DNA from 2 places in the Streptomyces sp. NBC_01707 genome. Region 1 is predicted to be linked to the other one. Evidence: riboswitches for the same ligand, from Rfam matches in the RefSeq annotation. Region 1 holds a riboswitch; the other holds the start of a gene.

Region 1 (5,301 bases):
ATGCTTCGACTGATCTTCATCGAGCAGAACTTGGGGCCGCACATCGAGCAGAAGTGCGCCGTTTTCGCCGGCTCGGCCGGCAGCGTCTCGTCGTGGAACTCCCGTGCCATGTCCGGGTCGAGAGCCAGGTTGAACTGGTCCTCCCACCGGAACTCGAAGCGCGCGTCCGACAGGGCGTCGTCCCAGTCCTGCGCACCCGGGTGTCCCTTGGCGAGGTCCGCCGCATGGGCCGCGATCTTGTAGGTGATCACCCCTGTCTTCACGTCGTCCCGGTTGGGCAGGCCCAGATGCTCCTTGGGCGTGACGTAGCAGAGCATCGCCGTCCCCCACCAGGCGATCATCGCGGCGCCGATGCCCGAGGTGATGTGGTCGTACGCCGGGGCCACATCGGTGGTCAGCGGGCCGAGCGTGTAGAACGGCGCCTCCTCGCAGATCTCCTGCTGGAGGTCGATGTTCTCCTTGATCTTGTGCATCGGGACATGGCCCGGGCCCTCGATCATCGTCTGGACGCCGAACCGCTTCGCGATCGTGTTGAGTTCACCGAGGGTGCGCAGTTCGGCGAACTGCGCCTCGTCGTTGGCATCGGCGATCGAGCCGGGGCGCAGCCCGTCGCCCAGCGAGTACGTCACGTCGTACGTCGCGAGGATCTCGCAGAGCTCCTCGAAGTTCTCGTACAGGAACGACTCCTTGTGGTGCGCCAGGCACCAGGCCGCCATGATCGAGCCGCCGCGGGAGACGATGCCGGTCTTGCGGCGCGCGGTGAGCGGGACGTACGGGAGGCGCACGCCGGCATGGACCGTCATGTAGTCGACGCCCTGTTCGGCCTGCTCGATGACGGTGTCCTTGTAGATCTCCCAGGTCAGTTCCTCCGCCCTGCCATCGACCTTCTCGAGGGCCTGGTAGAGCGGAACGGTGCCGATGGGCACCGGGGAGTTACGCAGAACCCACTCACGGGTGGTGTGGATGTTGCGGCCGGTGGAGAGATCCATGACCGTGTCGGCGCCCCACCGCGTCGCCCACGTCATCTTCTCGACCTCCTCCTCGATGGAGGAGGTGACCGCCGAGTTGCCGATGTTGGCGTTGACCTTCACCAGGAACCGCTTACCGATGATCATCGGCTCGATCTCCGGGTGGTTGACGTTGGCCGGCAGCACCGCGCGGCCCGCGGCGATCTCCTCGCGTACGACCTCGGGTTCGACGTTCTCCCGGATCGCCACGTACTCCATCTCCGGGGTGATCTCGCCCCGGCGGGCGTACGCGAGCTGGGTCACCGGCTGCCCGTCACGGCTGCGGCGTGGTTGCCGTGGGCGACCGGGGAAGACCGCGTCGAGGTTGCGCAGTCCACCGCGCGGCGAGGTGTGCTTGAGCCCGTCGTCCTCGGGGCGGACCGGGCGGCCCACGTACTCCTCGGTGTCGCCGCGGGCGACGATCCAGTTCTCCCGCAGCGGTGCGAGGCCGCGGCGGACGTCCGTGTCGGTGGTGGGATCGGTGTACGGCCCCGACGTGTCGTACAGCGTCACGGCGTTGCCGTTGGTGAGGTGCACCTGCCGGACCGGCACCCGGATGTCCGGGCGCGAGCCCTGGACGTATCCCTTGTGCCAGCCGATGGACTGCCCGGCCTCGTCGCTCTGGTTCGAGGCAGGCGTGCGTGTGTCCGATGTGGTCATGAGACCTACTCCCTACGCCGGCATTACCCGGTAACAGGTTCAGCGGTCGGCGCAGCCTGTCCCGTACGGATGTACGGATATCAGCGCCCTCTCAGCCCGGTGCTCCGAGCTCCCGCGTGTACAAAGGTGACATCAAGCTAGCGCCCTTCGAGGCGTACTGAACAGTGGGCCCCTTCGCTTCTTGCGATGATCCCCCGGTGACGTCCCCTCGAAATGACTCCGGATCGCAGGACCACCAGCATGGTCACTCGCACAGCCACGGGCCTGCCGCACCGGTCTCGAAACACCTGCGCAAGGTCATCGCGGCCGTTCTGATCCCGTTCACCACCGCCGTGGTGGTCGGTCTGGTGGTGCTCTGGCCGGGCGGCGCGCCCGCACACGAGCGCACCGGCGTCGGCTTCGACCGGCAGACCCAGCAGGCCACGGTGGCGAACGTGGAAAAGGTCGACTGCAAGGACGTGAACGCCGCGCAGGCCCCGGCCACCGGCAGCACCACCACGCCGTCGGGGAACGCCACTCCCGGCCGGCAGCCGGGGCTGTGCGAAAAGGCCACGATCCAGGTGACGACCGGCCACGACAAGGGAAGGACCTTCGTCGAGATCGTCCAGCCCGACGCGCCACGGCAGTTGCACGAGGGACAGGGCGTGATCGTCGCGTACGCCCCCGACGCGCCCCATGACCTTCAGTACTCCGTGACGGATGTGGACCGGAAGTTCCCGATGGCTGTGCTGGCCGGAATCTTCGCTCTCGCAGTGGTCGTGGTGGGCAGGCTGCGCGGGGTGATGGCGCTGATCGCGCTCGCCGTGTCGTTCGCCGTGCTGACCCTGTTCGTCCTCCCCGCGATCCTGCAGGGTTCGAATCCGCTGCTGGTCGCGGTCGTCGGGGCCAGCGCGATCATGCTGATCGCGCTCTACATGTGCCATGGGCCGACCGCCCGCACCTCGGTCGCGGTCATCGGCACGCTGATCTCGCTGCTGCTGATCGGGCTGCTCGGGTCGCTCTTCATCGGCTGGGCAAGCCTGACCGGCAACACCGACGACAGCACCGGCCTCATCCACGGCCTGTACCCCCACATCGACATGAGCGGCCTGCTGCTGGCCGGTGTCATCATCGGCTCGCTCGGCGTGCTGGACGATGTGACGGTCACCCAGACATCGGCGGTCTGGGAGCTGCACCAGGCGGACCCGACGATGGGCGCACGCAAGCTGTACCGGGCAGGTATCAGGATCGGTCGCGACCACATCGCCTCAGTGGTCAACACGCTGGTGCTCGCCTACGCCGGCGCCGCGCTTCCCCTGCTGCTGCTGTTCTCGATCGCGCAGAGCAGTGTGGGCACGGTGGCCAACAGCGAACTCGTGGCGGAGGAGATCGTACGAACGCTGGTCGGGTCGATCGGACTGGTCGCCTCGGTGCCGGTGACGACGGTGCTGGCGGCGCTGGTCGTCTCCGCGGACCGCACAGGGCTCGGCGCGGAAGCCGGAGCTTCGGCACCCGCACGGAACGGAAAGGGCCGACGTCGCAGGACGAGGCATTGACGCTCGATGCAGTGGCCGTCCGGGGCGCGGAGCACATATCACCCGTTCGGCAGACCCGTGTTCGACCGGTGCGCCGACCATCGGCGCAAACCTTCTCAGCCGGCGTTCTGTTCCTTGGCCAGGATCCGGCCCAGCGCCTCCTCGAGGTTTCCCTCGAAGTCACTCAGCGTGCACTCCTGGCCGAGGGGTACGAGCTTGTCCGTCCGGTCGAGAAACGCGACGAGTGGGGCTGTGCCGGCCCTGAAGAGAGCGCGGTCCGCGCCGACCTGAAGCCGGATGTGTACGTCGGACAGCCCCTCGGGCTCCGTGGGACTGATGTGCACATCACCGTCACCGCTGGGGCTGTTGAGGCCGTCCAACAGGAGCTCACGACCGAAAGCCCAGGTGACGGGGGCGTCACCGGGCAGATGGAAGGTCATCCGGATCGCATACGGATCGCATACCTCGTACCGGAGCTCCACCGGGATACGGAATGAGAGCTCCTCGGAGACGAGAAAACTCATCATGACCTCAGCTTGAACCGACTCGCGCATCGTTCAACCCCGCAGTAGATGAATCTGGCCAGGAATGATCCCCCATGGCCCTATTGACGCCATCGTGGTGCACGCGATAGCAGATCACAAGGAGTGATTTTTCAGATACTGATAGAGAACACGAACGAACGCAAGAGGCTCGCCACTTCACCGCGTAGTCGTTCGACTGCGGGGAGCAACCTATCTTCTTCGTCGAGGGGTACCGAAATGGCCATGGCGGCGGCCGTGTAGCCGACGGCGATCGGGATGGCGGCGCAGACCGTTCCGAGGGCGTACTCCTGTCGTTCGACAACAGGTTCTGTTCGCTCCAACGACCTCAGACGCTCAAGGAACGCCGGTCGGTCCCGCACCGAGTAGCGGGTCAGCGGGTGCACAGGGTGACGATCCAGATGGTCCTCACGGGCCTTCTCGTCGAGCCGGCTCAAGAGACACTGGCCGATCGCATGGGCATGCCCGGTCTCCCGGAACGAGGCCCACTCCTCGACCGCCGGCGCTGCAGGGGTATCGGCGACCGCGATCAGTTCGATCTCACCCTCGCGGTAGACGGCGCAGTACACCGGTGCACCGATGATGTCGCGCCAGCGGGCCAGCGACTGGGCCATGGTGCTGCGACGGTTCTGCAGCGCACCGTCGTCGACCAGCCGCTCGGCGGCGGAGCCGAAGAGGAATACGCCGTTCTCCCGGCGCAGATAGCCTTCGTGGGTCAGGGTGCGCAACAGGTGATAGGCGGTGGGAAGGGGAAGCCCCGCTTCCCGTGCGAGCTGCTTCGCAGGCGCCCCGTCCCGATGGGCGCCCACAGCCTCCAACAGCCTCAACGCCCGCTGAACCGAACCGATCAACGTCGGGACAGCGGTACTCGATGCCGTGGTCAAAGGTCACCCCCAGGCGTGGTGACGGGCAGTCAGCCCGTTCGTGGGGGCCGCCCCCACGGACCTGCCGCAGACCTGGGGTCCGGAGACCGAGTGTGTACACAAACCACTGGTCAGGGTGATGGCGGACAGTTGTTTCCCAGGCAACGGCAGCGGACCGCCACTGTATCGGCAGCGTCCGCGAGGGGTGTCGTTTCGTCTTGTACTTAGCTCAGCTGGGCTAATTGCCCGACTGGTGACCGGCCACCACCTACCAGTCGCCGCGCGACGACGAGGACGACATGAACTTCCGTACGACGAACACGAGCCCACCGACCAGGATCACGAAGACCAGGACCTTGAAGAGCAGACCGATCACGAACCCGATCACACTGGCGATCAGGCCGCCGAACACGACGATCGCGATGACGGGCACCGCGACCCACTTCACCCACCAGGGCATCCCCGCGAATATCTCCCGAACGGCCATCGTCCCAACCTCGTCTCTGTGCGTAACGGCTTCGATGAGCACCTGCTTCGATGCTAGAGGCGCAGGGGTGGCCCGCGGGGGCACCGGAGCCCCCGAACTCCCCTGATCGAACCCTTAGGGATCCCTGAGGACCCGGCTCAGCTCTCCGGCGGAGAGAAGACCACCATGACCCGCAGATCCTCGGTGATGTGGTGGAACTTGTGAGCCACACCGGCCGGTACGTACACC
Region 2 (5,301 bases), 3.3 Mb from region 1:
TGCTGTGGGCGGGGTCGATCATCCACTCTCCGGTGAGAGCTGCCAGGGCGGGATCCGGCATCACGGCAGCAGCGGGGGTTGTCGGAGCGGCGGGCGCCGCCGGGCGTCGGAGCGTGGTGCCGCGGCTGAAAAAGTTCATGGGACATGTTGTTACTCGGGGGTACCTCGCACGCGCAAGTCGCGGGTGGGAAACCCGCTCATGTATGAACAGACTTTCACAACTCGGAGCACAGCCCGGGTACGGTCAGTCACCGGAGGTCCTCCACGGGGACGCGCTGAAGGCCGTCACCCGGAACGTCGCGAGGGATGCGCCACGCGCCAGAGTGCTGTCCCGTGACAGCCGTGAGCATGCTCCTACCGTGGGCGCCCGGCATCGGCATCGCCTTCGGGGCGGGTGGACTTCCGGGTCGTCGCCGCAGTCGGATCCGCCGATCGTCAGCACGCGCGCGGCGCGGTCGTGCGAGGTTCTCCGGCCGGGCACGGGGCCATGCCCGGGCGTACGCGCGTGCCGACGCACGAGGGTCCACGGCGGCGCAGATGCCGGAGACGGCGGCGGCTCCCACCGCCCCGGCGTCTCGCAGGCGCGGCAGGTCGGCCGGGGTGATGCCGCCGATGGCCACGGCGGGCAGATCGCTGAGCCGGGCGAGGCGGGCGAAGCCGGCATGGCCGAGCGGGGCCGGGGCGTCCGCCTTGGTCCTGGTCGCGTGCAACGCGCCGATGCCGACGTGGTGGACGCGCGCCGGATCCTCGGCGGCGGCCCGCAGTTGCTCGGGGGTGGCTGCACTCAGGCCCAGAACCGCGTCCTCCCCGATCAGTTCGCGTACGGCCGCCGGCGGCAGATCCGACTGGCCGACGTGAACACCTGTCACGCGGGCGCCGGCGGCTCGGGCCGCCAGGAACACGTCCACCCGGTCGTTGACGATCAGCGTCACTCGTTCGGGAAGGACGGCGGCCACCTCCAGAACCGTGTGCAGGAACTCCCTCCCGGTGGCGTGCTTCTCCCGGATCTGCACGGCGGTCACGCCCCCGGCCACTGCCAGGGCGACGGTCTCGGCCACGCTCCGGCCGCGGGCCGCGCACTGGGCCGTGTCCGTCACCAGGTAGACCGACAGATCCACCGGTGCCGCGGTCACGAGAGGGCCGCCCGCTCGCCGAGGTCCGCTTCCTGCAGTGCGGCGAGCGCGTCCAGGAAGGCGACGGCGAAGCTGCCGGGCCCGGAGGACTCCTTCGCGGCCAGTTCGGCGGCGACCGTGTACGTGGTGACGGCGGCCACGACCGCGGCGAAGCGGTCCTCGTCGACCGCCGCGAAGGCGGCCATCACCGCACCCAGTGCGCAGCCGCCACCTGTCACCCGGGTCAACAGGGCGTCACCGTTGGCGATCCGGGCGCTGCGCACCCCGTCGGTGACGAAGTCGACAGGCCCGGAGACGGCGACCACACAGCCTGCTGCACGCGCCAGCTCGCGGGCCGAATCCTCGGCGGCCCCGACGCCGTCGGAGGAGTCCACGCCGCGGCCGCCGTCGCCCGCGCCCGCGAGCGCGATGATCTCGGACGCGTTGCCCCGGATCACAGTCGGTCGCAGCCGCAGGAGTTCTCGCGCCAGAGCGGTGCGCACCGGCAGCGCGCCGACCGCCACCGGGTCGAGGACCCACGGGGTGCCGGCCGAACCCGCCGCCCGCGCGGCCTCGACCATGGCGGAGCGCTGCTCCGCGTGCGGGGTACCGAGATTGATCAGGACCCCGGAGGCGACCCGGGCGAACGGGCCGGCCTCCTCCGGAATGTCGACCATGGCCGGCGAGGCGCCGAGCGCCAGCAGGACGTTGGCGGTGAAGCCCGTGACCACCGAGTTGGTCAGGCACTGGACCAGAGGGGAGTCCGCCCGCACGCGTGCGAGGGCCTGCGGGACGAAAGCGGTGTGATCGGTGGATGTAACGGGCATGGGATTTCGCTCCGTGGGGGAGGGGATGTCGTTCGGGGTCCGTCGGCCGGCGGCAGGTCAGTCCTGCGGGCGACGGCGTAGCCGCAGCGGCGCGTAGACGGTGAGAGCCACGAGGAACGCCACGTAGTACGAGAGGTCGGCGCTGTGCAGGGCGGCGGCCACCGGTCCCACGTACAGACTGGTGTCCATGAACGGCACCGCCGCGGCGAAGGCGACGGCGAACGCCAGCAACGGGGGCCACCCGGAGTTCGGCCGAGCGGTCTCGGCGGCGAGATCGATCGCCGCACCGTCCCGTGTCCGGGCCCGTGCGATCCAGTCGACGATGACGATCGCCACGAATCCGGGGATCCAGTAGCCGACGAACAGCAGCACGTTCTGGAAGCGGGCAGTGGTGTCGGCAGCGTGCATCCACAGCACCAGAGGGAAGCCGAGCGCGGCGGCGAGGGCGGCGGCCGCCGGGCGGGGAATGCGCACGCCGACGGTCTGCAGGGCCAAGGAACCGCTGTAGTCGTTCATGGCGTTGCTGCAGAGGGCGGCCAGCGCCACGGCGAGCAGTCCGAACGCGCCCAGCACCCCACCGCCCAGCAGCTTGTCCACCCCTGCGGCGGTCTGGTCGGTCAGTACGGACGCGCCCAGCAACCCGAGGGCCTGGACGGCCACGAAGGACACCACCAGGCCGAGCAGCGTGAACCAGAACATGCGCGGGCGCGAGGTGGTGCGTGGCAGATAGCGGCTGAAGTCGCTGGCGTACGGGGCCCAGGACAGGGCCAGACTCAGCGCGATGGTGCTGGTCAGGACGAACGCGCCGGCCCGGTCGGCGCCGTGGGCGGTGCCGGCTCCGACCGGATGGACACCGTCGAGCAGCCGCCAGGCGATCAGGGCGAACGCGCCGGCGAGTACGAAGGTCATGACGATCTGGAGCCGGTGGATGGCCTCGTAGCCCAGCACGCCGAGGGCGCCCTGGGCCAACATCATGGCCAGCACGCCGAGCCAGAACGGCCAGCCGCAGAGCCGCGCGAGCGCGTCCCCGCCGAACAGCCCGATCAGCGCGTCCCAGGCGACCGAGGACAGCCACTGCAGGATGCCGGGCACCGTCACGGCCCGGCCGAAGGCGAGCCGGGCCAGCGGCAGCTGTCCGGCACCGGTCTGGCTCCCCCAGGTCCCCAGGTAGGCGGTGGGCACCGCGCCGAGCACCGTGCCCAGCACGACGGCGGCGAGCGCGGTGGCGAAGTCCAGGCCGAGGGCGATGCCGACGGTGCCGGTGAATACACCGGTCATGGTCAGATTGGGAGCGAACCACACGCTGAACAGGCGCCCGGGACCGCCGTAGCGATTGCTCTCGGGGACCGGCTCGATGCCGTGCGTCTCGACCCGGAGGTCGCCGGCCGCCACCGGCATCCGTCCGTCGAAGACGGTCTGCCGGCCGTCGGCGGGCAGCCCGCCGGAAACATGCGTCAAAGGCATGAAAGACATCCCTCCGCCAGTGCGAACTGGTTCAGGTTCGACGGGTGTGATCTCAGCCCTCGGGTAGGGCACCCCGTGTCCGGTACGACGGTCAGACTAACCCGGTCCCTGCGAACACCTGTACCGAGGTCTGCGTGGCAGACGACTCGGTGGGTTCCTCCGGGGCGTGGATACGCGGTCCGCGTCACGAGGGCGGCGCACCGTTCTCACGGCCGGGTCCCCACCTCCGCGTGACCGGTGCGATCCAGATGCCAGCGGTGTTCCACCTCGAAGCGGCGCAGCCCGGTGCGGCGTTCGACGACCACGTCGACGGTCGCACGTTCGGTGTTGGTGCATGTGGCGGTCGCTCCGTCGGGGTCGGTGTAGGAGAGCGAGACACAGTCGACCGGGTCCTGGGTCACATCGATCCGTACCCTGCGCCGCGCGCCGCCGCCTGCGACCGACCAGTCCGGCAGCCCGATCCGTGCGCGCAGCAGTGGCGCGGTCAGCAACGGGTCGCGCGGCCAGTCGGTGCCACCGATCCGCAGCTGAAGCATGGGCAGCGGTGGCAGCCACCGCATCGTGGGACGGCGGGCGACGGCGGCCACCACTTCCAGTACGTCCCCGCCACCGAGGCCCGCATGGAGCCACGCCCATCGCTGGGCATTGCCGTGACCGGCGATCCGGGCGACGCCTCCCACGGCGTCGGAGAGGGTGAACCGTCTTTCCCCGAAGACGAGTTCCCCCTCGAAAACGGCGTCGGGGGCAGGCACGATCTGGGCGGCGGGGAGCAGTTCACGCTGCCAGGACCAGCGCGGAAAGGTGTAGAGGGGCTCTCCGCCCCCGGTGACCGTCAGACGCCAGGTGATCGCGCCCGCGGTGCCCTCCAGCAGGCTGGGCGTTGCCCGCACCCCCGGCACCTCGAAGTACGCCTCGCCCTGGGGCGGCGGAGCGTCCCGGCCCCCGAACCGCTCGGTGACCGGCGGTCCGTCCGGCGGGAAGACGGATATCCAGCCGTGTGCCCGGACCGGGCCGTCGTGCTGGGGTGCCACCACTTCGTGGTGGATCCACACGCCGGTCCCGGTACGCGGATCGGTCAACGTCGCGTACCAGACTTCGAGCCGCCCTGGACGACCGGTCATCCGCGGCGGGTAGAGCGAGTTCACGAGGGATTCCTTTCACCGGGGCACCGGGGCCCCGTACCGTGCGCGCACGCCTTCCTCGGCGGTGCTCTCCACGATGCCGGGACACGCCCGTTCGGCCAGCGCCGCGATCGTCAGTGAGGGGTTCACGCAGAGCGAGGTCGGTACCGCCGAACCGTCGGTGACGAACAGACCCGGGTGGCCTCGTAGTTCGCCGCGTTCGTCGAGCGCCGAGGTGGCGGGGTCGTCACCCATCCGGCAGGAGGCGAGAGGGTGTGCGCTCACGGACCCGGCGGCGTTCTCGCTCCAGGGCCGCACCCGCGCAAGACCGTCGCGTTCCAGCACCGCGCGGGCCTCGGCGTCCGCGGCGGCCCAGCCGCGCAGGGTGTTCGCCGTCGGCCGGTACGAGAGCGTGGACAGGCAGAGCGATGTGGCCACGCGCGTCGAGCTACCGGTGGGTGGCGGCGGGCCGAAGACGCCCTCGTTGTCGTCCTCGGTCATGGCGAGCACGGAGAGCCACGACGGCCAGCGTGCCCGCAGCTCCTTCTTGCGGACGCCGAACCAGCTCGTCGCCGGGGCGTCAGTGGCCTGGGCCAGCAGGTCGGTGATGCCGGGGAAGTAGATCTGCTGAAGGGAGAAACGGGTGAACTCCGCCGTTGCCGGGTCGAGCCGGTCGTACGACATGGAACCAATGGGCTTCCCGATGGGGAAGCCCTGGTACGGGATGCCCGGTGCGCGCTCGAGACCGAGCAGGTCGCGCACCTTGCCTTCGTCGAC

What was found. Region 1 has a riboswitch for thiamine pyrophosphate ahead of thiC (phosphomethylpyrimidine synthase ThiC). Riboswitches for the same ligand answer to the same signal wherever they lie in the genome.
Region 2: it holds a riboswitch for thiamine pyrophosphate, as region 1 does, so the genes downstream of both, OG963_RS09120 (cytosine permease) here and thiC (phosphomethylpyrimidine synthase ThiC) in region 1, are expected to answer to the same signal.

What each region holds. Positions count from the first base shown of each region.
Region 1 covers NZ_CP109190.1:5,240,275-5,245,575, reverse strand. Annotated here, with positions in the region: gene thiC (phosphomethylpyrimidine synthase ThiC) at 1-1,667, opposite strand, end outside; TPP riboswitch at 1,660-1,793, opposite strand; gene OG963_RS23575 (YibE/F family protein) at 1,865-3,202, shown strand; gene OG963_RS23570 (SsgA family sporulation/cell division regulator) at 3,298-3,735, opposite strand; gene OG963_RS23565 (IclR family transcriptional regulator) at 3,837-4,607, opposite strand; gene OG963_RS23560 (DUF5326 family protein) at 4,855-5,073, opposite strand; gene OG963_RS23555 (cupin domain-containing protein) at 5,211-5,301, opposite strand, start outside.
Region 2 covers NZ_CP109190.1:1,988,883-1,994,183, reverse strand. Annotated here, with positions in the region: gene OG963_RS09135 (YceI family protein) at 1-139, opposite strand, end outside; gene thiE (thiamine phosphate synthase) at 249-1,133, opposite strand; gene thiM (hydroxyethylthiazole kinase) at 1,130-1,939, opposite strand; gene OG963_RS09120 (cytosine permease) at 1,997-3,403, opposite strand; TPP riboswitch at 3,395-3,489, opposite strand; gene OG963_RS09115 (hypothetical protein) at 3,610-4,548, opposite strand; gene OG963_RS09110 (GMC family oxidoreductase N-terminal domain-containing protein) at 4,561-5,301, opposite strand, start outside.